2 regions of the Serinibacter arcticus genome follow, and region 2 is predicted to be linked to the other one. Evidence: riboswitches for the same ligand, from Rfam matches in the RefSeq annotation. Region 2 holds a riboswitch; the other holds the start of a gene.
What was found. Region 2 has a riboswitch for S-adenosylmethionine ahead of C8046_RS00490 (LLM class flavin-dependent oxidoreductase). Riboswitches for the same ligand answer to the same signal wherever they lie in the genome.

Region 1 (7,596 bases), 2.8 Mb from region 2:
CGGCGTTGACGTAGTCCGGGTTCTTGAGGATCTCGCCGGCCGTGTCGAACGCCTCGACGATCGCCGGGTCGTTGAACGGGATCTCGTGCGTGACCCACTGGTCGTACACGTCGATGCCGGCCGAGCGGAGGACGACGTCCTCGATGAAGTCGGTGCCGGCCCAGCCGGTGGCGTCACCGGACTCGACGCCCGCGCACCACGGGAGGGCGCCACCGGCGCCCGCGATCTCCTCGGAGAGCGCCATCATGTCGTCCCACGTCTCGGGGACCTCGTAACCGGCCTCCTCGAACATCGACGGGGAGTACCAGACGAACGACTTCACGTTGGAGCCGAGCGGCGCGGCGTAGAACGTGCCGTCGACCGACCCGTACTCCTTCCACGCGCCGTTGAAGTACTCCTCGACCATCGCGGTCGTGGCCTCGGGGGCGGGCTTGATCGCGTCCGGGTACTCGGCGACGATCGTGCGGAGCAGACCCGGCTGCGGCAGGAACGCGATGTCCGGCAGCGTGTTGGACTGGATGCGCAGGAGGAGCTGGGCCTCGAACTCGCGCGAACCCTCGTACGCGATCTCGACGCCGGTGCACTCCGTGAACGGCTTGTAGGACTCGATCTGGGTGTCCGACTCGGGCTCGACGATCGAGGTGTAGACGGAGACCGTCGTGCCCTCGAGGTCGCCGAACTCCTCGTACGGGGCGCAGTCGATCTCGGTGGCCGCGGCATCCCCGCCGTCGCCACCGTCACCGCTGTCGCCGCCGCCGGAGTCCCCGCCGGAACATGCAGAAAGCACGAGCGCGAGCGCGGCGGTCGCCACGATGGCGGCGCTTCCACGCTTGCGAATGCGAATTGAAGAAGTCATCTGCTGTTTTCCTCCACAGCTCCGTGGTGCATCCGATGCCGACGTGGGCACCAGCGTTCGCCAAACCGTCGCGGCGACGTGCTGATACAACCCCCCGCTCCCCCCTCCCGCAAGCGCCGAAACGATTCGATGAGGGTAACGTTTGCGTCTCATTTTCACCTTCCTTGCGGTGCTGAACGCATCGTTTGTCACTGTTTACACCCGTGTTAACGATCACTTCCGAACGATGTCGACCCGCCAGCTTGGAAGCGCTCCCACACCCGGGCCCGTCAGCCCCCGCAGAACGGGACAGATCGGCCTCGGCGCCGGCCCAGAACATTCGGTTGATAACGCGTCAGGTCTTGCTCAGGACAGCAATTCCCCGCGATGAATTCCCCCGCCCCCACAACCCACTCGCACGAGCCCCGACGCGCACCCCCGATCCACCCCACGACGAACGGGCCGACCCCCACCTCCCCGGTGGGTGTCGGCCCGCTCCTCAGGTCGGTTCGGAGCGCGTCAGCCCACGAGCGACCCACGCACCTCGCGCGCCGCCGCCACGAGGTTCGTCAGCGACCGCGTCGTCTCGTCGTAGCCCCGCGTCTTGAGGCCGCAGTCCGGATTCACCCAGAGCGTGCGCGGCCCGACCGAGGTGAGCGCCCCGCGCAGCAGCTCGACGACCTCCTCCTGCGACGGAACGCGCGGCGAGTGGATGTCGTAGACGCCCGGGCCGATGCCCCGCTCGAACCCCGCCTCGGCCACGGCCGGCAGGATCTCCATGCGCGAGCGGGCGGCCTCGATCGAGGTGACGTCGGCGTCGAGACCGTCGATCGCCCCGAACACCTCCTCGAACTCCGAGTAGCACAGGTGCGTGTGGATCTGCGTGGTCACGCCCACGCCCGAGGTCGCGAGACGGAACGAGGCCACCGACCAGTCGAGGTAGGCCTCGTGGTCGGCCCGACGCAGCGGGAGCAGCTCGCGCAGCGCCGGCTCGTCGACCTGGATGATCCCGATCCCGGCCGCCTCGAGGTCGGCGATCTCGTCCCGCAGCGCGAGCGCGACCTGGTTGGCCGTCTCGCCCAGGCCCTGGTCGTCGCGGACGAAGGACCACGCCAGGATCGTCACCGGACCGGTCAGCATGCCCTTCACGGGCGCCGAGGTCAGCGAGGACGCATACGTGGCCCACGGCACCGTGATCGGCGCCGGGCGGGAAACGTCGCCCCACAGGATCGACGGGCGCGTGCAGCGCGAGCCGTAGCTCTGCACCCAGCCGTGCTGCGTGACGGCGAACCCGTCGAGGTTCTCCGCGAAGTACTGCACCATGTCGTTGCGCTCGGGCTCGCCGTGCACCAGCACGTCCAGGCCCAGCTCCTCCTGCAGCGCGATGACGCGCGCCACCTCGGCCCGCATCGCCTCGGCGTAGGCGGCCTCGTCCAGCGTCCCGGCCCGCAGCTCGGCGCGCGCCCGGCGCAGCTCGCCCGTCTGCGGGAACGAGCCGATCGTCGTGGTCGGCAGCGCCGGGAGGTCCAGGACGGCGTCCTGCGCGGCCTGCCGCTCGGCGTACGCCTCGCGGGTGAACGCCGACGCCGGAAGTCCCGCGGCCCGCTCGCGCACCTGGCCGCGGCGCACCCCGGGCGCGGCGGCCCGGTCGGCCACGACGGCGCGCGAGGCGGCGAACACCTCGGCAGCACCGTCCGGTCCGGCAGCCAGCGCCAGCACCTCGCCCACCTTCTCGTCGGCGAACGCGAGCCAGCCGGCGACGGCGGCCGGCAGCTCCGGGTTGCCCGCCTCGTCGGCCACGGTGTGCGGCACGTGGAAGAGCGAGGTCGACGTCGTGACGCCGGTCGCCGCGGCGCCGAGCGCCCCCAGCTCCTCGAGCCGACCGGCGGCGCGGTCGAGGTCGGTGCGCCAGACGTTGTGGCCGTCGACGACGCCACCGACCAGGGCGACGTGGGAGAAGTCGCGGGCCCCGCCGTCGGGCGCCCGGGTCGCGGGCACGGCGCCCTTGACCAGATCCAGCGCGATCGCCTCGACGCCGGCGGCGAGCAGCGGGTCGACGGCGTCGCCGAGGCTCCCGTAACCGGCGGTGACGAGGATCGCCGGGCGGGCGGCGTCGCCGTCGTCCGAGGCGGCGCCCACCGGCGCGGACGCGAGCACCCCGTAGGCGCGGGCGACGGCGGAGGCCACCTCCGCCGTCGGCGTCGCCCAGGTGTCGCTGGTCAGCGCGGGCTCGTCGAGCTGCACCCACGAGGCGCCGGCGGAGCGCAGGTCGGCGAGCAGCGCGGCGTAGGCGGCCACGACGTCGTCGAGCCGATCCAGGGGCGAGAAGTCCTCGGGCGAGCCGTCGGCGGCCTTGGCCAGGAGCAGCAGGGTCACGGGCCCGATGAGCACCGGGCGCCCGGTGATGCCGAGATCGGCGGCCTCGCGCACCTCCTGGACGCGACGCGAACCGGCGTAGGAGATCGCCGTCGCCGGGCCGATCTCGGGCACGAGGTAGTGGTAGTTGGAGTCGAGCCACTTCGTCATCTCGAGCGGGACGCGATCACCCTCGCCACGGGCGAGCGTGAAGTAGCCGGCGAGGTCGATCGTGCCGTCCGCGGCGCGCAGGTCCGCGAACCGCTCCGGGACGACCCCGAGCGCGACGGCGACGTCGTGCACCTGGTCGTAGTAGGAGAAGTCGAGCGGGATCGAGGAGTCCTCAACGGCGAGACCGAGGTCGCGCAGGTGCGTGAGGGTGCGGCGGCGCAGCTCGGCCGCCGCCTGCTCGAGCTCGGCCTCGGTCGTCCGGCCGGCCCAGTGGGACTCGACCGCCTTCTTCAGCTCGCGGCGGGGCCCGATGCGGGGGTAGCCGAGGATCGTGGCGGTGGGGAGCTCGTGGTGCTGGGTGGTGGCGCTCATGGCGTCTCCTTGGGGCGTTGTTGACGTCGCGGGCGACATCACGGTGTGCGGAGGGGCGACGTCGCGCGGGGCTCCGGCTTGCGACGTCGGTGTGTCGGGTGCTGCGGATGGTCACGTCGCGCGGGGCTCCGGCTTGCGACGCTTCGTACGGATCCGTGTCGGATCGGCGTGGGGCCCGACGGGGGTCGGGCGGGGCGGCGGAGGCGTGCTCCGCCGTCGGGATCAGGCCGGCATTCGCTCGGCGAGCACGTCCTCCAGGAGGGCGGTGACGCCGTCGGCCTTGTTGAACGTGTACAGGTGCAGCCCGGGGGCGCCGGCCGCGAGGACGTCGCGGACGAGCGACGTCGTCGCCTCGAGGCCGATCCGACGGCGCTCCTCCGGGTCGGTCGTGGCGTCGAGCGTGCCGAGGATCTCGGCCGGGTGGGCGATGCCGTTGAGGTCGCACAGGCGACGGATGCGGGCGGGGTCCGTCAGCGGCAGGATCCCGGGCACCAGCGGCAGCCTGATCCCGGCCGCCCGGGACGCGCCCAGCAGCTCGCGGTAGGCCGCGGCGTCGAAGAAGAGCTGGGTGATCGCGAAGTCGGCGCCGGCGTCCTGCTTGGCGCGCAGCGCGACGAGCTCGTCCTCGCGGACGCGGAACCGGCTGGCCCCGGCGACCGCGCCGTCGGTCACGCCGCCGGCGGGGTGACCGCCGTCGGGCGCGGCACCGGCACGCTCGAGGCCCGGGTAGGCGGCGACGGCGATGCTCACCGCCGTGCGGCGGCTGCGGTGGTCGGCGAGCCGGGAGATCGGGTCGAGCCCGCGGGAGCCGAAGCGCTCGGCCTCGACCTCACGGATCAGCGTCACCAGGTCGCACGCGCGGCCGACCTCGCCCGGCGCGGGCTTCCAGTCCACGACACCCTCGGGCGGGTCGCCGCGCAGCGCGAGGAAGTTGCGGACGCCGGCGTCGAGGAAGGCTCCGACGACCTCGCGGAGCTGCTCGGCCGTCCGACCCACGCACGTGAGGTGGGCGATGACCGGGACGGACGTCTCGTTGATGATGCGCTCGACGAGCGCCTGCGACGTCGACGCCGTCGAGCCCGAGGCCCCGTACGTGACGGAGAAGTAGTCGGCGACGTGGTCGGCGAGCTGGGTGACCGTGTCCCACACCTGGGTCTCGCCCTTGGGTGTGCGTGGGGGGTACAGCTCGTAGCTGATCGTCGGTCGCGGCGGACGGTACAGGTCGGAGGTCGTCATGACCGCCTCCCCCGTGCCGTGCTCCGCGGGAGTGGTGCCCGCATTGCTCTCTCCATCGGTCCTGGCGTGAGCACCCTTCCCGCGGGAGGCTTCCGTTGGGGGTTGCTGCGGCGTCGTCGAGCCAGATCTCTCGGCCGCTCTGGATGGTTCTAGGAGAGTAGCGGGGACGCGCGGGGGGCGTCCATCGTTCGGAGCGGGCGTCCGCATCGCGAGATGCGCGACCCGTTCCCGAGACAGCGCGATGCCCCGCCTCCCTGATCGGAGGCGGGGCATCGGCCCACCGGTCCCTCAACCGGCCACCCGGCACCGTGAGACACCGGGAGTCTGTCGGCCCTGCGATGGCCTAGAGGGGGAGGTGCTGATCACATCGGGGGCATGAGGACCGAGTCGATCAGGTACACCGTGGCGTTGGCGGTCTGGACGCCACCGCAGATGACGCTGGCGCCGTTCACCATGAGGTTGTCGCCCTCACCGGTGACCTCGACGGTCCCACCCTGGACGGTGGTCTGCTCGCCGACGACGGCCGTCGGGTCGAGCTGGCCGGGGACCACGTGGTAGGTCAGGATCGTGGTGAGGAGCTCGCTGTCGGTCTTGAGCGTCTCGATCGTGGCGGGGTCGACGGCCGCGAAGGCCTCGTCGACCGGCGCGAAGACCGTGAACTCGTCGCTGTTCAGCGTGCTGACCAGGTCGACGCCCGGGTTGAGCCCGCCGGAGACGGCCGCGGTCAGCGTGGTGAGGAGCGGGTTGTTGGACGCAGCGGTGGCGACCGGGTCGAGCGCCATGCCACCGACGGAGCCGGCGCCGTCCGGAACGGCCTCGGCGTAGGCGGCGCAGCCGGCGCCGACGAGGTTCGCGGCCGGGTCAGCCATGTCGTCGGTCGCGGACTCGGTCTCCGAGGGGGAGGCCGACTCGGTCTCGGTCTCCGAGGGCGACGGCGACGCCGTCTCGGACTCGGACATCGTGGGGCTGGACTCCTCGGTCATGTCCTCGTCACCCGAACCGCCACAGGCGGAGAGGGTGAGCGCGAGAGCGGCAACAGCGGCGATCGAGGTGAAGGTCTTCCGGGTGGTGAACATTGTCAAGCTCCTTCGTGACGGGTGCGGCCTGGTGGCCGGTCTCACGAGTAGTTCGACGTGGTGGGGAATACGGATGGGTCGGATCGCGAGATTTTTTCTGAGCGGGTTCTCGGGAGGGCGGAACCGTGCATCGGCGCGGGTGGTGGGCCGTGGTGATGCGGGTGCTGACGGCGGGAGACGGGTGGTGTCCTCCCCTGTACAGAGAGTGGTGTCCTCCCCTGGACACAGGGGCGGACGCCGTCCTGACGAGGGACGGCCGGCGTCGGGCCGCCGCCACCACGCACGGTGGGGACAGCAGTGAGGGCGACCCTCCGCCGTCGTGACGATCCTGGGTGGATCGGCGACGGCGACAGGATCGCCCTCGGTGGTGCTGGGTGCTGGTGGCCCCCTCAGGAGACCGTGATGCTCCGGGCGTCGTAGCCGGAGGAGCCGTTCGGGATCGGGGGTGCGATCTCCTCCGTCTGCAGCTCGCCCGTGCCGTCGTACGCGCGGCAGCGAATGGTGTGGACGCCCTGCTCGGCCACCCACGTCGTGCGCCACTGGCGCCACGTGTCGTTCGAGAGCGCGGGCGAGAGCTCCACGGGCTGCCACTCGCCGTCGTCGATCTGGATCTCCACGTTCTCGATCCCGCGCTGCTGCGCCCACGCGACACCCGCGATGACGACCTCGTCGCCGACGGCGGCCTGGTTGAAGCCGCGCGGGACGTCGATGCGCGAGGCGGTCTTGATCGGCGCCTGCTCGGCCCAGCCGCGCTGGGTCCAGTAGGCGACCTCGTCGGAGAACCTGCTCACCTTCATGTCGACGATCCACTTCGTCGCCGAGACGTAGCCGTACAGGCCGGGCACGACCATGCGCACCGGGAAGCCGTTGCGCTGCGGGAGGATCTCGCCGTTCATGGCGACGGCGAGGAGCGAGTCCCGGCCGTCGACGAGCGCCTCGAGCGGGGCGGTGAGGGTGAAGCCGTCGATGCTGGTGCAGAGCACGCAGTCGGCGTCCGAGCTCGGCCCGAGGTCCTCGAGCAGGTCCTTGATCGGCGTGCCGATCCACGTCGCGGTGCCCACGAGCCCGCCACCGACCTCGTTGGACACGCAGGTGAGGGTGATCGTGCGCTCGACGAGCGGGAGGTTGACGATCTCGTCGTAGGTGAGCGTGCGCTCGCGGTCGACGAGGCCGTGGATCTTCAGCGACCAGTCGTCAGCCGTGATGTTCGGCAGGGTCAGCGCGGTGTCCACGCGGTAGAAGTCCTCGTTCGGCGTGAGGAACGCGCCCTGACCGTCGACGGCTTCTTCGATGGTGTCGAGGGTGAGGCCGTCGGGGAAGCTCTGCGGCGTGGCGGACGGGACCTGGAGGGCGTCGCGGCTCGCCTGGACGTCGGCGTAGCTGGGGAGGAAGCGGCCGATCGCGGTGGCGGCGGTGGCCGCGGCCGCGGTGATGCCGACCAGGCTGAGGAAGCGACGGCGACCGAGCGCGCTGTCCATCACCGGCGTGGTGGTGCGGCGGGACGGGTAGTCCTGGGGGGTGGGCTCAACATCGGGGTCGACCGGTGCGGCG
Region 2 (7,596 bases):
CTCACGCCGGCGGGCGCGGGCGTCTCACCGGTGACGGCGGGCAGGACGGAGGAGGACCAGTCGATCGGACCCGTGACCTCGACTGGCGAGTCCTCCGACGCGCGGGTCGACGTGACGCCGGTGAGGGCACCCGTCTCGTCGACGCTGCGGATCCCCTGCGCGGCGGCGGGGGTGCGGACGACGGGCCGCTGCGGCGGCACGCGCTCGCCCCGGCCCGCGGGCCCGGCGGGACCCTCGACCCGGCGCTCACGCATCGATCGGCGGTTCGGGGCGCTCCCCGGCGTGGCCGCGGGCGCCGGCGGTTCGGCCGGCGGTGCTGCGGGGGCGGCGGGCAGCGCGGGCGAGGACGCCGTGCGCTCGGCCCGCGCGACCCGCACCGGGGGCCTGGGGGCGCCGAAGCAGTCGGAGCGGCCGGGGTCGCCGGAGCGGCCGGCTCGGACTCCTCCGGCACCACCTGGTGCGCCTGGGTCGCCTCGGCGCTGATCACCTCGCGCTCGGCCCGCTGCCTGGCCGCCTCCTCGGCCGCCCGCGCCTCGCGCAGCTGGCGTCGCGACGGCACCGTCGTCGGACCGGTGCCGGTCACCGTCGGACCGGCGACCCCGCGGGCGGGGGTGGCGGCGGGTGCCTCGACGACGCCGGTCTCGCCGGTCGCGTCGGGGTCGCCGACCCGGCCGACCTCGGCGGAGGGCGCCTGCGTCGGCTGCTCGCGACGTCGACGACGACGCTCGCCGATCGGGTGGAGCGGATCCTCGGCGCTCACTCGGCACCTCCCAGGGGCTGACGGTAGAGCTGGTGCTTGTTGATGTACTGCACGACGCCGTCGGGCACGAGGTACCAGACCGGTCTCCCGGTCTCCACCCGCTCGCGGCACGCGGTGGAGGAGATCGCCATGGCGGGCACCTCCAGGAGCGAGACCCGCTCCCCCGGCAGGTGCGCCACGTCCAGCACGTGGCCGGGGCGTGTGACGCCGATGAAGTGTGCCAGCTCGAACAGCTCGCTCGAGCTCTTCCACGTCAGGATCTGGTTCAGGGCGTCGGCACCGGTGATGAAGAACAGGTCCTCGTCCGGACGCTGCCGCGTCAGGTCGCCGAGCGTGTCGACCGTGAACGTGATGCCAGGCCGATCGATGTCGACCCGCGAGACGGTGAAGTCCGGGTTCGACGCCGTCGCGATCACGGTCATCAGGTAGCGGTGCTCCGCCGGGGCGACCTTGCGGGTGGCCTTGAACGGCTGCGTCCCGGTCGGGACGAACACGACCTCGTCGAGGTCGAACTCCGACGCCGCCTCGCTCGCGGCCACGAGGTGGCCGTGGTGGACGGGGTCGAAGGTGCCGCCCATGATCCCGGTCCGGCGTCGCCGGGCCGGCGCGCCGGCGTCACCACCGGGCGAGGGGAGGGTCACCGCGTCAGCGGCGGCGCGTGCCGACGCTGCGGAACGCGTACGTCGCGAGGAGCAGGAGGAGCAGGGACGCGAGCGTGATGCCCCCGTACAGCCACGGGTTGGGGCGGGTCACCTCGTGAGCAACCTCGGCCAGGACGACCAGAGTGTTCGCCATCAATATCTCCCTTCGCGCGCGGCATCGTGCCGAACCACCGCCCAGTCTCGCACGTCGCGCCGACCCGGTGCAGACGTGCCCGTCGCGGCGCGCGGAACGGCATGTCGTGCCCCGTGACGGTGCTCACACCCGGACCGGGACCTCCTGCCCAGCCACGGGTGGGACGCCGCCGGAAGACTGGGCGACGTCCCCACCGGCGCACCACAGAGAGCAGGCCATCCCATGGCGACCACCACCACCTCCCGGGCCCCCGCGGTCATCGGCCTCGTCAGCATCGTCGCCGGCGCGATCTTCCTCGTCGCCGGCGCGGTCACCTGGGGTCTCGTCTCCAGCAACCTGCGGGCCGAGGAGATCACCGTCTCCGAGGACGCGGCGATGTTCGGCGGGCAGACCGTCCAGGACCCGTTCACCGCGTTCGCGCAGGCCGACATCATCAACCACCACGCCCTCGCGGCCACGGACGGGAAGACCTACGCCGAGCTGGGGTCAGAGATCAGCACCCTCAAGGCGGACGGCGCGGCGGACGACTCCGAGGAGGTGCTCGCCCTGCAGGGTCAGCGCACCACGGTCATGAACGCCTCGTTCCTGCGGGCCTCGCTGTTCACCTCGGTCGTCGCGTTCGGCGTCGCCGCCCTCGTGATGGGGCTGGGCGTGATGTTCGCCCTCGTCGGGCTCGGCCTGCGGAAGGTGGCCGTCACCAGCTCGCCCGAGGCGTCGGCGGCCCCCGCCGGCCCGGCGGGCCCTCCCACCCGGGACTGACCGTCCTCGTGGACCCGGGACCTTCGGCCCTGGATCCACCCCGGCGCAGGGCGAAGAATTGACCCAGCGGCCCCGGCCGCGACAAGCCCCGCCGCAGGACCGGCAACGGACCGCGGCGGACGGTGAGGCCGGCTGGCGCCGGAGCAGGCCTCCCCGAACGGCCCCGTCCCTCGGACGGGGCCGTTCGTCACTCCCGGGGAGTGCGGCGGAGGGCGCGTCGGGCAGCGCAACCGCCCTCAGGGACGCACGTGCCCGTCGCCCTGGACGATCCACGTCGTGGTCGTGAGCTCCGCGAGCCCCATGGGGCCGCGGGCGTGCAGCTTCTGGGTGGAGATGCCGAGCTCGGCGCCGAGGCCGAGCTGCCCGCCGTCGGTGAACCGGCTGGACGCGTTGACCATGATCGCGGCCGAGTCGAGCTCGGTGCTGAACCGGTGCGCCGCGGCCAGCGACGGCGTGCAGATGACCTCGGTGTGGCCCGAGGTGTAGGTCCGGATGTGCTCCAGCGCCTCGTCGAGGTCGGCGACGACCTTCACCGCCAGGTCGAGGCTGAGGTACTCCGTCTCCCAGTCCTGCGTGGTCGCCGGCACCACGTCGGCGCCCGCGGGCGCGTGGGCCGACGCCGCCTCGTCGGCGTGCAGCCGGACGCCGGCGTCGGTGAGCGCGGCCAGCGCCGCGGGAAGGAAGGCCTCGGCGGCGTCGGCGTGCACCAGCAGGGTCTCGAGGGCGTTGCAGACGCCGACCCGCTGGGTCTTGCCGTTGAGGAGGATCGCCACGGCCTGGGCGACGTCGGCCCCGGCGTCGACGTACAGGTGGCAGTTGCCCACCCCGGTCTCGATGACCGGGACGGTGGACTCGCGCACCACGGTGGCGATGAGGTCGGCCCCGCCACGCGGGACGACGACGTCCACGAGCCCGCGGGCGCGCATCAGCGCCACTCCCCCGGGCCGCCCGAACTCGTCGATGCTCCCGACGGCCTCGCGCGGCAGCCCCTGCTGCTCCAGGGCGTCCTGCAGCACGGCCACGATCGCGGTGTTGGACGCGGCGGCGGCCGAGCCACCACGCAGCACGACGGCGTTGCCGGACTTCAGCCCGAGCCCCACGACGTCGACCGTCACGTTGGGGCGAGCCTCGTAGATGACGCCGACGACGCCGAGCGGCACCCGCGTCTGCCGCACCCGCAGGCCGTTGGGCAGGGTCGAGCCGCGCACCACCTCGCCGACCGGGTCCGGCAGGCCGGCGACCTCGCGGAGCGCCTCCGCGATGCCCCCCAGGCGCTCGGGCGTCAGCGTGAGGCGGTCGAGCAGCCCCTCGCTCATGCCGCGGGCGCGCTCCCGATCGACGTCGACGGAGTTGGCCGCCACGACCTCGTCCGCGCGCGCGACGAGCGCGTCGGCCATGGCGTGCAGGGCGGCGTCCTTCGTGGCGCGCGTCGAGCGGGCCAGCACGCGGGAGGCGACCTTGGCGCGACGCGCGGCCGCGTGCACCCCGGCGGTGACGTCCTGCTCGCTCGTGGTCGGAGGCGGCCCCGCGGGGCCGCCTCCGACGACGGGGATGGTGGGGGTCTCGAGAGCCATGCCCACCAGGGTAGGCCTCAGCGCACGACGGCGGAGGCGGCGACGCCCGCGAGCAGACCGCGCTCGGCGAGGGCCGGGGCGAGCTCGTGGGCGAGCGCCTGGACGTCCGCCGGCAGCGACCCGGGGAGGACGACGAAGCCGTCGACGGCGCCCTGGGTGTACCAGTCCTCGAAGACGTCCGCGACGCCGCGCGCCGTGCCGGCCACGGTGAGCTCGTCGTGGTCGGTGTGCGTCCCGAGGTCGCGCAGCAGGTCGGCACGGAACAGTGCGCTGGCCGCGTCCTGGCCGATGACCGTGACCGCGTCGACGAGCACGCGCACGTCGTCGGGGTTGCGGCCCGCCTGCTCGGCGGCGGTGCGGATGGCCGTCCGGCGGCGCTTCGCCTCGGCGAGGTCGGAGACCTGCAGGCGGACGACGTCGGAGAACCGGCCGGCGACGACGGCGGTCGTCGCCTCCTGCGGCGCCGTCACCACGAGCGGGCTGTGACCGCCGGTCTGCGCGTCCGGCGTCGCCTCCCAGACGCGGCGGACCTCGGCGTGCACGCCGCCCGCGGTGGCGCTGATGGGCAGCTGCCAGCCGGCGCGACCGCCCGAGCGGGCGTGGATGCCGGCGACGGCGCGGGCCAGGCGGACCGGGTCGAGGAAACCGGCCGGCAGGGCCGGCACGACCGTCGGGCCACCGGTGAGCGCGCCGCTGGCGGCCAGGCGGGAGGCGATGACGGCCGGGTCGAGCCAGGCGTCGGCGCGGGCGGTCGTGTCGAGCCGGAAGGACTCGCCGAAGGTGATGAGGTCGACGCCGGCGGCGGCCGCCAGCGCGACGTGCTCGGCGACGTCGGACAGCGAGACGCGCTCGTTGCCACCGGCGCCCGGGCGGCGGAAGGACGAGGCCTTCGCGCCGAGCGTCGTGAGGTCGAGACCGAGCGTCAGACCGGTGCGGGCGGGGGACGAGGAGGGGTGCTGCTGAGACATGTGAGGGGTCCTTTCCCTGCAGGGCAGGGTTCATGCGTGTATGGGGACCGTCCGGGCTCGCGACCCGCTCCGCGACCGGCAGCACGGGGCTGGGGCAGGGCGGTGGGTCGGGCGTGCGGGCGGGATCGCTCCGCTGCGGGGCAGCAGGAGCCGGGGCACGACGGCAGGAGACTGGTGGTTCTCACCAGCGGCTGAGCTCAGCGGGCGGGGAGCCCGCGGGGAGTTCGTCCGGCCGCCGTCAGCGCATACACGTGCACGCCGACGGCGTGCAACACATGAGGGACGTGGTGGAGCGTCGCAGGGACTTCATCTGCCGTTCCGTGACCATCGTGTTCTGTTCCTCGTATCTCCGCGTGGTGCGGACGAGCGCTTGCCCTGGCAGGTAGCCAGGGCCTGGTCGTCACCCGGGGCACCCCACCGCAGGAGGAGGGTTGCCGACCAGCAAGCCGGGGCTTACGCGCTGGTACTCAAGACCGTGGACACGACGCTACGACCACATTGGTTGATGTGTCAACTCAATCGTCGACGCGGTGCTGACGCGATGTGAGCGGTCACCCGCATCCGTTCGACGCGGTCCGCATGATGGACGGACGGGACGCACCCCGACGCTCGGCCGGTGACGGACGTAGGTTCGGAGCGTGACCGCACCGCACCCCACCTCCCTCGACGCCGCCGCCGTCCCGTCCCCGCGGGCGTTCAAGGACCTGTTCCGCCACCACCCGGCGGGCGTCGCGATCGTCACGCTGGTCGGTCCCGACGGCGCCCCGGTCGGCTTCACGGCGACCTCCGTGATCTCGGTCTCGGCCTCGCCGGCGGTGCTCGCCTTCTCGATCACCGGGGTGTCCTCCTCCTGGCCGGCCCTGCGCGAGGCGCACTCCGCCGTCGTGAGCTTCCTCGCCCACGACCAGGCCGACCTCTCGGTCCGGTTCGCCACCCCGGGGATCGACCGGTTCACCGACACGCCGCTGGAGTGGCTGCCGACCGGTGAGCCGCGGCTGGCGCAGGTGACGTCGTGGGCCCGCGTGGAGATCGCCGAGCGGATCCCCGCCGGCTCCAGCTTCCTGGTGACGGCGGACGTGACGCACGTGCACGAGGAGACGCCGCACGCCCAGGTCGAGCAGCCGCGCCTGGTCTACGTCGACCGCACCTACCACCGCACGGGCGGTCACTCGCAGGTCGGCTGACCCGCGCGCGGGCCGAGGCCTCAGCGCCGGGCCACCACGACCAGGTCGTCGCGGTGCACGACGGCGCGGTCCCGGCCGTCGCCGAACTCCTCGCGCTGCTGGGAGGACGTGAGACCGAACCGCTCGGGCAGCTCCTCGCTCGAGTAGGCCACGAGACCGCGGGCCACGACCACGCCGTCGGTGCTCGCCAGCTCCACGGGGTCCCCGGCCTCGAAGGCACCCTCGACCCCGACCACCCCGGCCGCGAGCAGCGACCGCTTGCCGTGCGTGATGGCGCGGACGGCACCGTCGTCCAGCACCAGTCGCCCCCGCGTGTGGGCGGCGTGGGCCAGCCACAGCCGGCGGGTGCGCGGGCGCGCGTGCGTCGCCTCGAACCACGTGCCGACGTCCTGCCCGGACAGGGCCCGGCCGACGTCGTGGGCGGCCGCGACGAGCGTCGGGATCCCCGCGCCGGTGGCGGTGAGCGCGGCGTCGACCTTCGTCGTCATGCCGCCGGTGCCCACGCCGCTCCCGCGACCGGTCACCACGACGCCCTCGAGGTCGGCGGGCGAGGTCACGCGGGCGATCCGGCGCGACGTCGGGAGCTTCGGGTGGCCGTCGTAGAGGCCGTCGACGTCGGTCAGCAGCACGAGCGCGTCGGCCTGCACCACGTGCGCCACGAGCGCCGCGAGCCGGTCGTTGTCGCCGAACCGGATCTCGTCCGTCGCGACGGCGTCGTTCTCGTTGACGACGGGGACGGTGCCGAGCGCGAGGAGGCGCTCGAGCGCGCGCTGCGCGTTCTTGTACTGGCCGCGTCGGATGACGTCCTCGGCCGTCAGGAGCACCTGCGCGACCGTCAGCCCGTGGGCCGCGAAGGCCCGCGTGTAGTGGGCGACGAGCAGCCCCTGGCCCACGCTGGCGGCCGCCTGCTGCGTCGCGAGGTCACGCGGGCGGGACGCCAGCCCGAGCGGGGTGATGCCGGCGGCGATCGCACCGGAGGAGACCAGCACCACCTGGGTGCCGTCCGCGCGCCGGGCGGCGAGCGCGTCGGCCACCGCGGTCACGGCCGCCGGGTTCAGCGCTCCCCCGCCGTCGGTCAGCGACGACGACCCGATCTTCACCACGATCCGGCGCGCGACCTGCAGCGCACCGCGTCCCAGCGGCAGACTCACCGTGCTCACTCCCCCGAGCTGGTCCAGAGACCCTCGTCGCGGTCGCGGCGCAGCTGCTCGCGCGCGGCGGTCTTGCCATCCATGCGCGCCTTGTACTGCTCGAGACGCTCGGGCGTGGTGCGACGGCGGTCGCCCTCCAGCCGCGGGTCGAACCCGCGCGGTGCCAGGAGCTCGGCGCCGGTCATGGCGGTGGGCTCCCAGTCGAAGATCACGCCGCCGTCGATCTTGCCGATGACGACCGTGCTCCCCGGCACGGCGCCGGCCTTGGCCAGCGCCTGCTCGATGCCGATGCGGTTGAGCCGGTCGGCGAGGTAGCCGACGGCCTCGTCGTTGGTGAACGACGTCTGGCGCACCCAGCGCTCGGGCTTGTCGCCGCGGATCTGGAAGACCTCGCCGTCGGGCGTG

Region 1: another riboswitch for S-adenosylmethionine. It lies ahead of C8046_RS12990 (methylenetetrahydrofolate reductase); the one in region 2 lies ahead of C8046_RS00490 (LLM class flavin-dependent oxidoreductase).

What each region holds. Positions count from the first base shown of each region.
Region 1 covers NZ_PYHR01000002.1:2,896,408-2,904,003, reverse strand. Annotated here, with positions in the region: gene C8046_RS13000 (ABC transporter substrate-binding protein) at 1-856, opposite strand, end outside; gene metE (5-methyltetrahydropteroyltriglutamate--homocysteine S-methyltransferase) at 1,355-3,733, opposite strand; gene C8046_RS12990 (methylenetetrahydrofolate reductase) at 3,956-4,969, opposite strand; SAM riboswitch class I at 5,019-5,119, opposite strand; gene C8046_RS12985 (fasciclin domain-containing protein) at 5,332-6,045, opposite strand; gene C8046_RS12980 (molybdopterin-dependent oxidoreductase) at 6,435-7,596, opposite strand, start outside.
Region 2 covers NZ_PYHR01000002.1:89,027-96,622, reverse strand. Annotated here, with positions in the region: gene C8046_RS00515 (hypothetical protein) at 1-254, opposite strand, end outside; gene nadD (nicotinate-nucleotide adenylyltransferase) at 757-1,338, opposite strand; gene C8046_RS18275 (hypothetical protein) at 1,406-1,555, opposite strand; gene C8046_RS00500 (aromatic ring-opening dioxygenase LigA) at 1,778-2,314, shown strand; gene C8046_RS00495 (glutamate-5-semialdehyde dehydrogenase) at 2,551-3,888, opposite strand; gene C8046_RS00490 (LLM class flavin-dependent oxidoreductase) at 3,906-4,856, opposite strand; SAM riboswitch class IV at 5,218-5,331, opposite strand; gene C8046_RS00485 (flavin reductase family protein) at 5,495-6,040, shown strand; gene proB (glutamate 5-kinase) at 6,061-7,191, opposite strand; gene obgE (GTPase ObgE) at 7,197-7,596, opposite strand, start outside.